One region of the Clostridium sp. Marseille-P299 genome, then DNA from elsewhere that is predicted to be linked to it. Evidence: riboswitches for the same ligand, from Rfam matches in the RefSeq annotation. Region 1 holds a riboswitch; the other holds the start of a gene.
What was found. Region 1 has a riboswitch for cobalamin ahead of BN4220_RS14960 (energy-coupling factor ABC transporter permease). Riboswitches for the same ligand answer to the same signal wherever they lie in the genome.

Region 1 (5,004 bases):
GCAGGAGCCTCGGTAAGTTTTGCAGGTTTATTAGGTTTTGTAGGATTAATCATTCCACATATTTCACGACACTTTGTTGGGTCAGAAGGTAAATATCTGCTTCCTACATCGGCGCTATTAGGTGCAAGCTTTCTAACCTTTTGTGATTTGGTTGCAAGGAAATTATTTGCACCATATGAAATTTCAGTAGGAATTATCTTATCATTTCTTGGTGCACCTTTCTTCTTATATCTATTAATACGAAAGAGAGGAAAAGGATTCCATGATTAGTTTAAAAAATATAAAAGCCGGATATGGACAAAAGATTACATTAGACAATATCAACTATGACTTTTCAGAAGGTAAAATAACTGCAATAGTTGGTATGAATGGCTGTGGGAAAAGTACATTACTAAAGACTATGGTTGGATTAATGACACCCTTAAATGGTCAGGTTTTTATTGACAATCAGGATATCAAGTTATTATCTGACCAAAAAAGAGCACAGCAAATTGCATACTTACCTCAAAATCGAAACGTTCCTGTAATAAGTGTTGGCCGTATGGTTTTACATGGTAGATTTCCGTATCTATCTTATCCAAGACGTTATAAAAAAGAAGATTATGATATTGCAAATCGTGCCATGGAACGAATTGGAATTACAGCGTTAAAAGACAGGAATATGGCAGAGTTATCAGGTGGAGAACGTCAAAAGGTGTATTTAGCCATGGCATTTGCACAAGAAACAAAAACTATTTTACTAGATGAGCCTACGACGTTTTTAGATATTAATTATCAGTTAGAAATAATGAAATTATTAACTGACTTAAAAAACGAGGGTAAGACTGTAATAACTGTTATCCATGATATTGGAGCAGCATTATCAATTGCTGATCAAATCGTAGTTATGGAAGCTGGTAAAATTAAAATGAGTGGTGTGCCAGAAAAGATTTATGAATCTGGGATATTAGAACAAGTATTTCATATAAAAGAACATTGCTTTTTCGATGAAAATAAGAAAAAGCATTACTATTTTACCTTTAAATCGTAATATTATATTATTAATTATCATATTTTTGAATCCACATGAATAGAATTAATTATGAAATACAAGCATGGGGTTCGTATATTAATATAGAAGCTAAGATAGGCAATTGCCCCAAAACGCATGAGGCACCTGCCTAACTTGAGAAATTGACATTTTATAGATTATCATATAAAATGGGTTGAAAAATATTATTAGGTGTACGTTATATGTATATATAACTGTAAGAATAGGGAAGTTGGGTGAAATACCCACGCGGTACCGCCGCTGTATTAGTATCAGAGCTATCATATATGCCACTGTGGTTACACACGGGAAGGCATGATATGCTTGATGACGCTTAAGCCAGAAGACCTGCCTAATAATCATAGAAGTTAAGTATTCGTTATTAATTGTAATACTAACTTCAAGTTGCACAGCTACGGATTATAGCAGGTGTAATAAAAGTAGCTGCTCTTTTGTAAGCTTTTTTATGATGCCTTTTCTATTATAGAAAAGGTTTTTTTATTTCATAGAAGATCAACAGCAATTTTGTTAAAAAGAGCAGATACCTTATTATAAAGAACTCTAGAAAAGATGGAGTTCTAGGTTGAAAAAAATCATTTCAACCGGCAAAAAGCATATAACATACTTTTTGCTTAGGAATAGCTGCCTAGTGGTAGCAAGGAGGTCTATAATGACAAGAAAAGAAAAACAATGGATTGCTTTGTCAATCCTCATTGCATGCCTTTTTGGTGTAACACAAAAAGCTTATGCGATGCACATTATGGAAGGGTATTTACCTTTTGGATTTTGTATTGCATGGGGGGTAATATGCTTACCATTTTTAGTAACAGGTTTCATTAGAATCAAGAAGATTATAGTAAACCAACGAAAAACTTTATTAATTTTAGCTATGGTTGGGGCTTATGCTTTTGTGCTTTCTGCATTAAAAATCCCAAGTGTTACAGGTTCCTCAAGTCATCCAACTGGAACAGGGCTGGGGGCAATATTATTTGGTCCGACGCCTATGGCTGTAATTGGAGTCATTGTACTATTATTTCAGGCTATTTTATTAGCTCATGGCGGGTTAACGACTTTAGGTGCAAATACTTTTAGTATGGCGGTTGCAGGGCCAATTGTCAGTTTTGGAATATATAAATTATGTAGTAGATTAAAAATAAATAAACTCGTAGGAATATTTTTAGCAGCTTCAATTGGGGATTTATTTACATATTGTATGACAAGTTTTCAATTAGGTTTCGCATATCCAAGTGAAGTCGGTGGAGTGATTGCTTCCGTTGGCAAGTTTTTAGGAATATTTGCAGCAACTCAAATTCCTTTAGCAATCATAGAAGGAATATTAACCGTTGTGGTAGTGATTGGTTTAGAAACCTATGCAAAACCAGAATTAACGGAGTTAAAGTATTTTAAAAATTATGCCAGTTCTGTGGAACGATAATGGAGGTTCGTATGCAAAAAAGAGGGAAACTAGTTCTTATATTATTAGTTTTATGTGTAATGATTACAGTGATACCATTGATTTTAATTAAAGACTCAGAGTTTGGAGGTGCTGATGGAGCAGCAGAAGAAATAATAACTGAAATTAAGCCAGACTATGAACCATGGGCAGCGAGTTTGATCGCGCCCCCTGGAGGAGAAACTGAAAGTTTACTGTTTTGTTTACAAGCAGGAATCGGTTGTATTATACTAGGATATGGTTTTGGATACTTAGTAGCTAGGAAAAAATATGCATAATCATATGCTTCATATTGACACAATAGCGCAAAACTCCAAATTAAATAATGTAAATCCAGGGTTAAAGATTGGTGTTGGTATTTTATCATTGATTTTGTGTGTTTTATCAGAAGCTTGGGTATTTCATATAATGATTGCCGTCATTATGATGATTACTGTGATAAGATACTCACATCTTAAAATTAATAATTACATCAGATTGTTATTAGTACCATCCCTATTTATACTGTTAAGTGGTATTGCAATATTGATTCTATTTTCTCCTGTAAAACTCGGTTTTTTAGATATCCCCTTTGCAGGTTGGTATTTATCAATTACTGTAAACTCACTTAGTAAAACATTAATAGTAATCATAAGAGCATACGCATCCATAACCTGCTTATTTATGATTAGTTTAACAACACCAATGTCAGACATCATACATGTATGTAGACAAATCAAAATACCTGAAATTATAATAGAATTAATGTATCTTATCTACCGATTTATAATGATATTATTCGATGCCCACAGTAAAATGACGATAGCAGCGGATAGCAGGCTAGGATATATAAATCTTAAAAATACTTATATTTCGATGAAAGGGATTGCTATGAATTTATTATCTCTTTCCTTTCAAAAGGCATCCGTAAGTTTTGATGCTATGGAATCACGTGGGTATATCGGTAAGTTAAATTTTTATAGGGAAGATAAACCAATACATAAAAAAGAACTTATCTTATCAATTGTATATCTAATTCTTATTGGTTTTGTTTTTCTTATAGAGAGGAAATTGTAATGAAGGAGTGTATATTAGAATTAAAAAATGCTTCTGTTTCCTATGATGGAGAGCATCAGGCACTGCATAATATTAATGTTAAAATTAATAAAGAGGAGCGTATTGCTGTGTTAGGAAACAACGGAGCCGGAAAATCAACCTTTTTCCTTTGTCTAAATGGGGTTTTACCACTCCAAAATGGAGAGTTAATTATAAATGAATATAAAATTAAACGCCAGAAAAAAGACTTAGCAATGCTTCGAGAAAAAGTTGGGTTTGTATTTCAAGATCCAGATAGCCAAATGATAGCTACTACCGTTGAAAGTGAAATTTCCTTTGGCTTAATGAATAGAAATTTACCTAAGGAAGAAGTAAAAAATAGAATAAATCAAATCCTTCAAGAACTTGATTTAGATAAATTAAGAAAGACAGCTCCACATTATTTAAGTGGCGGTGAGAAGAAAAGAGTCAGTATAGCCGATATTTTAGTTATGAATCCAGAGGTACTTTTGCTAGATGAGCCAACAGCCTCCTTAGATGGTAAGAATATTAGAGTATTTGAAGAAATTTTAAAGGGGCAATCATTAAAAGGAATCACTATTCTTAGTTCCACTCATGACATTAATTTTGCTTGGAAATGGGCGAATCGCATTTTAGTATTTCATGAGGGTGAAATAATAGCGGATGATATACCTGAAAAGATATTTGCAAATGAAGAACTTCTTGTCAAAGCTTCATTAAAAAAACCAGCTTTGTATCAGTTTACTGAGTTGATATGTAAGAAGTTTAATAAAGATTTACCTTTCATGATACCTAAGGATGAGAAACAATTAGAGGGGCTTATTACTCAAGTAAGTACAATGCATATTTAACATAAAGAGACTGGAAATAGGATATAATTAGATTCTCTTTTGAGCTTTGTTACAGACTATATAAAAGATAAATCAGTTGAGGATAAATTGAACAGATAAATTTAATAGATAAAGAAAATAGGAAAAATAGATAAATAGTATAGTAAAATAAAATTTAAAAAATAGATAAATAGAATAGCAAAATAAAATTTTAAAAATAGAAAGGGCTGCCATTTCTTAAATGTAATCCCTTTATAAGTGGCAGTTGTATTTAGTTTGAAAATGAAAGATCATGGAATATTAATTGTAAGTTTTGGGACAACAAATAAAAATGCAGAAGAAAAAAGTATATTAGCTTTAGAGAAGTATATAAGAGAGCGCTATCATAATAGTATGATCCTTCATGCATACACAAGTACTATCATACGAAAAATTATGAAAAAACGTGGTGAAACTATTCTTAGCATAGAAGAAGCCTTGGATATCCTAAAGGAGAATGGTATAAGAGAAGTATCCATACTCCCAACACATCTTATATATGGTGAGGAATATGAAAAAATCCAAGGAATGGTTGATAAGTATAGATTACTGTTTGAAGACATAAGATTAGGAGCTCCGTTACTTAAAGATGCAGA
Region 2 (5,004 bases), 1.5 Mb from region 1:
ATTTATGTTTTTATCAAGATACTTCTGATGATATTCCTCAGCATCAAAAAAATGAAGAAGAGGGCCTACTTCTATGGCAATTGGCTTATCATATTTTGTAGCTAGTGTTTCAAGTGAACTGCGAATGATAATTAAATCAGCTTCATCTACATAATAAATACCAGTACGATACTGTACACCACGATCTGCTCCTTGTTTGTTTACTGAAGTTGGATCTATTATCTCATAGTAAAGAGTTAAGAGCTTTTCAAGTGGAAGGATCGTGTCATCATAGCGGATTTCTACGGCCTCAGCATGACCTGAATTATGATAGGATACATCTTCGTAGGTTGGGTTTAATGTGCTACCATTTGCGTAACCAACTTTTGTGCTAATAACTCCTTTTATTAAGGAAAAATACTTCTCGCTACCCCAAAAACATCCAGCTGCTATATAAATCGTCTTTATCATATAACCTTCTTTCTAGCGCATAAACTGCGCATCTAGCCAAAAAATGAACATATAAATAAGCGTTTAAATAAGAATTTATATAAGATTGTAATTTATGATGCTCATTTTATAATTTAACTTTGTAAACTTATGATATGTAAATTATAATCTTATGATAAATAAATATAACCATTTTTCTTGTAATATACTATTATTCAGTGTTAGAGTCAAGCAAGGAATAAAGTTTGTTTGTGAAAATATAGGAAATAGAGTAGTTAGTAGATTGGAAAAATGAAAGGTAGTTGAAAAAATTGTCCATAAGTGATAATCTGAAGACTTAGGATGGTATTTTATTATTAGGGATAAATTCATTAATAAAGGCCTTATCATAATAGAAATTTAAAGAATAAAATATAAATTACAGAGGAAGATGAATATATGGAATATTTAAATAAAAATAATAATATATATAAAGAATTACTAGAAGTTGTACTAGAAGGTAACAAGGCATGTTTAAGCACTAAGTTTAGTAACAAACAGGGAAGTATGAACGAGATAGAAAAAAACATCCTGTTACAAGATACAATGAATGAGGAAGAAAAAAAGGCATTTGAGCTAGGAATTCCTTATGTTTATACAAATAACGACACTTCTACAGTTGTAGAGCCATTTTTTCCTGAAGAACGCTTAATTGTTCTTGGTGGAGGCCATGTAGCATTACCAGTAGTGGAATTTGCTGCTAAAATTGGTTTTTCAGTAGTTGTTGTCGATGACCGATTAAGTTTTGCCAATACCGAAAGATTCCCTTTGGCGAAAGAAGTCATATGCGATAGTTTTGAGCATGCTTTGGATAGTTTAAAACTAAAAGAAAGTGATTATGTCGTAATTATAACAAGAGGACATCGTTATGATGCAACATGTTTAAAACAAATATGCAGTGGAAGTGAACCTTCCTATGTTGGCATGATTGGTTCGAAGCGCAGAACAGCCATTGTAAAAGAAACTTTAGTAGAAGAGGGCATTGATAGAGAAAGACTGAACCGTGTCCATACCCCAATAGGTCTTAGTATTGGTGCAATAACACCAGAAGAAATTGCGATTTCCATTATGGCAGAATTAATAGCTCATAAAAGAATTGGAAAAGCAGAGAAAAAAACAACCAATCGTTCGGATGTAGATTACGATGTAATGAGGGTTTTAGCAAATGAAGTTGATGTACCAAAAGCAATCCTTACAATCATTAGTTCAAAAGGATCGGTTCCACGAGGAGCGGGTGCAAAGATGATCGTTTATGCAGATGGAAGAATTTTAGGAAGTATTGGTGGCGGTTGTAGCGAAGCAGCGGTGCTTGGAACAGCAAGAAGGCTGATTGGATCTAAATCATACCAAGTGGTGGATGTGGACTTAACAGGGGATGCTGCCGAAGAGGAAGGAATGGTTTGCGGAGGAATAATGACTGTACTTATTGAAGACTATATACATTAATAAGCTGAATTTCACTTACAAAGCGATACAATATATAGCAATATATCAAGGACTTTGAATAATTTTATACTGCAATTTAAAGTATCAACTTGAAAATGTTGTGCTTAGAGTATATAATTATCGCGTAACTTATCAAGTGGTGCTTCCAATAGGAAGTTAAAAGGGAATGTGGTGCAAATCCACGACAGCCCCCGCTACTGTGATTGGGATGAAAGCTGTTATAGGCCATTGAATAAATATTAAGTGTTTAACCATCTGCCGAAATCATATGATTACGGTTAAGCATAAGATATCTATTTGAGAAGGCGACAGTGAGTAAAATGACCAAGAGCCAGGAAACCTGCCATTTGATTCATATATCATCTTCTTCGGAGGGAAGAGGAAAGAAAAGGAGATAAATATGAAGAATATGAAAAAGATTTTGACAGTGCTTTTAGCAATGGCTATGGTACTTTCATTTGTCGGATGCGGAACAAAGGCAGATAACGTATCAGATAAAAATACAACACCAACAACTACAGTGGAACCTACCAATGAACCAAGCGTAGAACCAACGAATAGTGCAGAAGATACAAGTGCAGTTAGTTATCCGTTAACAATTAAAGATTCCAATGGAACAGAAATTACATTTGAGAGCGAGCCTCAAAAAATCGTTTCCGTTGCACCAAACATTACTGAGTTAGTTTATGCAATTGGAGCAGGAGATCGCCTTGTAGGACGTACAGATTATTGTGATTATCCAGAAGAAGCACAAAACGTTGAGAGTATTGGGACTCTTTATACTCCTGATATCGAAAAAATAATTAGCTTAGAGCCAGATGTAGTAATTGCTTCAACTCACTTCCTTGAGGAGTCAGAAAAGCAATTAACAGACCTTGGAATAAAAGTAGTTGTTTTATATGAAGAACATGATGTAACTGGTGTTTATACAATGATTGAAACATTAGGAGACATGTTAAATCTTAAAGAAAATGCTACAAAAGTTGTAGATGAAATGAAAGCTAGCATTGATGAGACTGTTGCAGCAGTAAAAGACCTTGAAGCACCAAGTGTATATTATGTTGTAGGATATGGCGAAAGCGGCGATTATACAGCAGGTGGAGATACATTTATTGGCCAGTTGATTACAATGGCAGGTGGTAAGAATATAGCACAGGATGTTTCCGGATGGTCCTATTCTTTAGAAAGCTTAATGGAAGCAGATCCAGACATTATTGTTATGCCTGAATACTATAAAGATGATTTTATGACAGCTGATAATTATAAAGATTTAACTGCTGTTAAAAATGGAAAAGTATATACAATTGATGAAAATATTTTAAGTCGTCAAGGAAATCGTAATGCTGAAGGAATGCGTGAATTAGCGATGATATTCCATCCAGAAGCATTTGAAAATAAATAAATTAGATAGCTTCAGAGGAAACATGCAGGGCAGATTGCATTCACCTCTGAGGCTTTTTTCGATGTAATAATTTATATTACTCATTTTATGAATAATTTTGAAAGGTATGAGTAGAAACATGACATTTTATGAACAATTTCAAACCATATCTGCTCCTGTAGCAGAAGCAGAAAAGAATGCAAAGTTAAGATGGGATTCCATTGCAAAGCCACTTGGAAGTCTTGGAAGACTTGAGGAAGCAGTAATACGTCTTGCAGGAATCTCTGGAAATGCAAATAAAGTTTCTGTGAAAAAAGCTGGACTAGTTATTATGTGTGCTGACCACGGAGTCGTAGAGGAAGGTGTTACACAAACAGGGTATGAAGTTACCAATGTTGTAGCAACGAATTTTACCAAAGGAAAAACTAGCGTAAATGCCATGGCAGATACTATAGGTGTTGATGTTTTTCCGATTGATATTGGGATGAAAACAAGTCCGGTGAAAGAAAAGGAGTTAAAACCTTTAACTTTAGTGGATCGTAAAATTGCCATGGGATCTTTAAATATTGCAAAAGAAGCAGCAATGAGTATAGAACAATGCGAAAACGCAGTACAGGTTGGAATTGACAGTGTTAGGGATTTAAAAAAGAAAGGCTATGAGATATTAGCAACAGGTGAAATGGGAATTGGAAATACTACGCCTAGCAGTGCACTTGCCGCAGTTTTATTAGGGCAAGAAGTTGAAAATGTCACAGGAAAAGGTGCTGGACTTTCAAATTCATCACTGGAGTTAAAAATTAAAGCAATTAAGCGAGCAATTAAACGATATTATTCTATTGAAAATAATTATAGAAATAGTTTAAAAGGTTTGGATTCTAAAGAAATGAGTTCTAAAGAAATGGGTTCTCTGGATATGGCTTCTCTAGATATGTATTCAGAAGATATGATTTCTGTAAAAAGGGATACTATAAAAGTAAATGGTGCCCAAAGTGCAATCAATTTACTTTCACAGCTAGGCGGATATGATATCGCTGGTTTAGTTGGTGTATTTTTAGGTGGTGCAATTTATAAAATTCCAATTGTAATTGATGGCTTTATTTCCTCAGTGGCAGCGCTACTTGCGGTAACAATAGAGCCAAAGGCTAGATATTATATGTTTCCTTCTCATGAATCCAAAGAACCTGCAGGAAGAATGGTTTTAGAAGCTTTGCAAATGAAACCATTTATTACATGTGACATGTATTTAGGAGAAGGTACAGGAGCCATTGCTGTGTTACCTATACTGAATATGGCGGTAGAAGTATATCAAAAGATGAGTACCTTTAAAGAAATTGAAATTGAGGAATATAAGCAATTTAACTTGCAGTAGTAAGGAGGAGAATTCCATGCTTATATTAGTAACTGGTGGAAGTGGTAGTGGAAAGTCTGAGTATGCAGAGAATTTCGCAGTATCTTTTGGAAAGAAGCCATTACTCTACATTGCAACAATGTTGCCATACGGTGAAGAAAGCAAGAAAAAGATTAAGAGACATCAAGAAATGCGAGAAAAAAAGAATTTTAAAACATTAGAATGTTATACGAATCTCTTAAGTATCACACTTGATGATAAACCAGTTACATTGCTGGAATGTATGTCTAATTTGCTCGCTAATGAAATGTTTCATGAAAATGGAGCAAAAGACTTAAGCGTTAGACAAATTATATCTGGT

Region 2: linked by a shared signal. The riboswitch ahead of BN4220_RS09025 (ABC transporter substrate-binding protein) and the one ahead of BN4220_RS14960 (energy-coupling factor ABC transporter permease) in region 1 are both predicted to bind cobalamin.

The regions. Positions count from the first base shown of each region.
Region 1 covers NZ_FJVE01000007.1:1,619,032-1,624,035, forward strand. The annotation lists gene BN4220_RS14950 (FecCD family ABC transporter permease) at 1-270, shown strand, start outside; gene BN4220_RS14955 (ABC transporter ATP-binding protein) at 263-1,030, shown strand; cobalamin riboswitch at 1,204-1,401, shown strand; gene BN4220_RS14960 (energy-coupling factor ABC transporter permease) at 1,701-2,465, shown strand; gene BN4220_RS14965 (energy-coupling factor ABC transporter substrate-binding protein) at 2,477-2,761, shown strand; gene cbiQ (cobalt ECF transporter T component CbiQ) at 2,754-3,539, shown strand; gene BN4220_RS14975 (energy-coupling factor ABC transporter ATP-binding protein) at 3,539-4,390, shown strand; gene BN4220_RS14980 (sirohydrochlorin cobaltochelatase) at 4,652-5,004, shown strand, end outside.
Region 2 covers NZ_FJVE01000007.1:167,466-172,469, forward strand. The annotation lists gene msrA (peptide-methionine (S)-S-oxide reductase MsrA) at 1-447, opposite strand, end outside; gene BN4220_RS09020 (XdhC family protein) at 868-1,914, shown strand; cobalamin riboswitch at 2,035-2,277, shown strand; gene BN4220_RS09025 (ABC transporter substrate-binding protein) at 2,315-3,316, shown strand; gene BN4220_RS09030 (nicotinate-nucleotide--dimethylbenzimidazole phosphoribosyltransferase) at 3,435-4,664, shown strand; gene BN4220_RS09035 (bifunctional adenosylcobinamide kinase/adenosylcobinamide-phosphate guanylyltransferase) at 4,681-5,004, shown strand, end outside.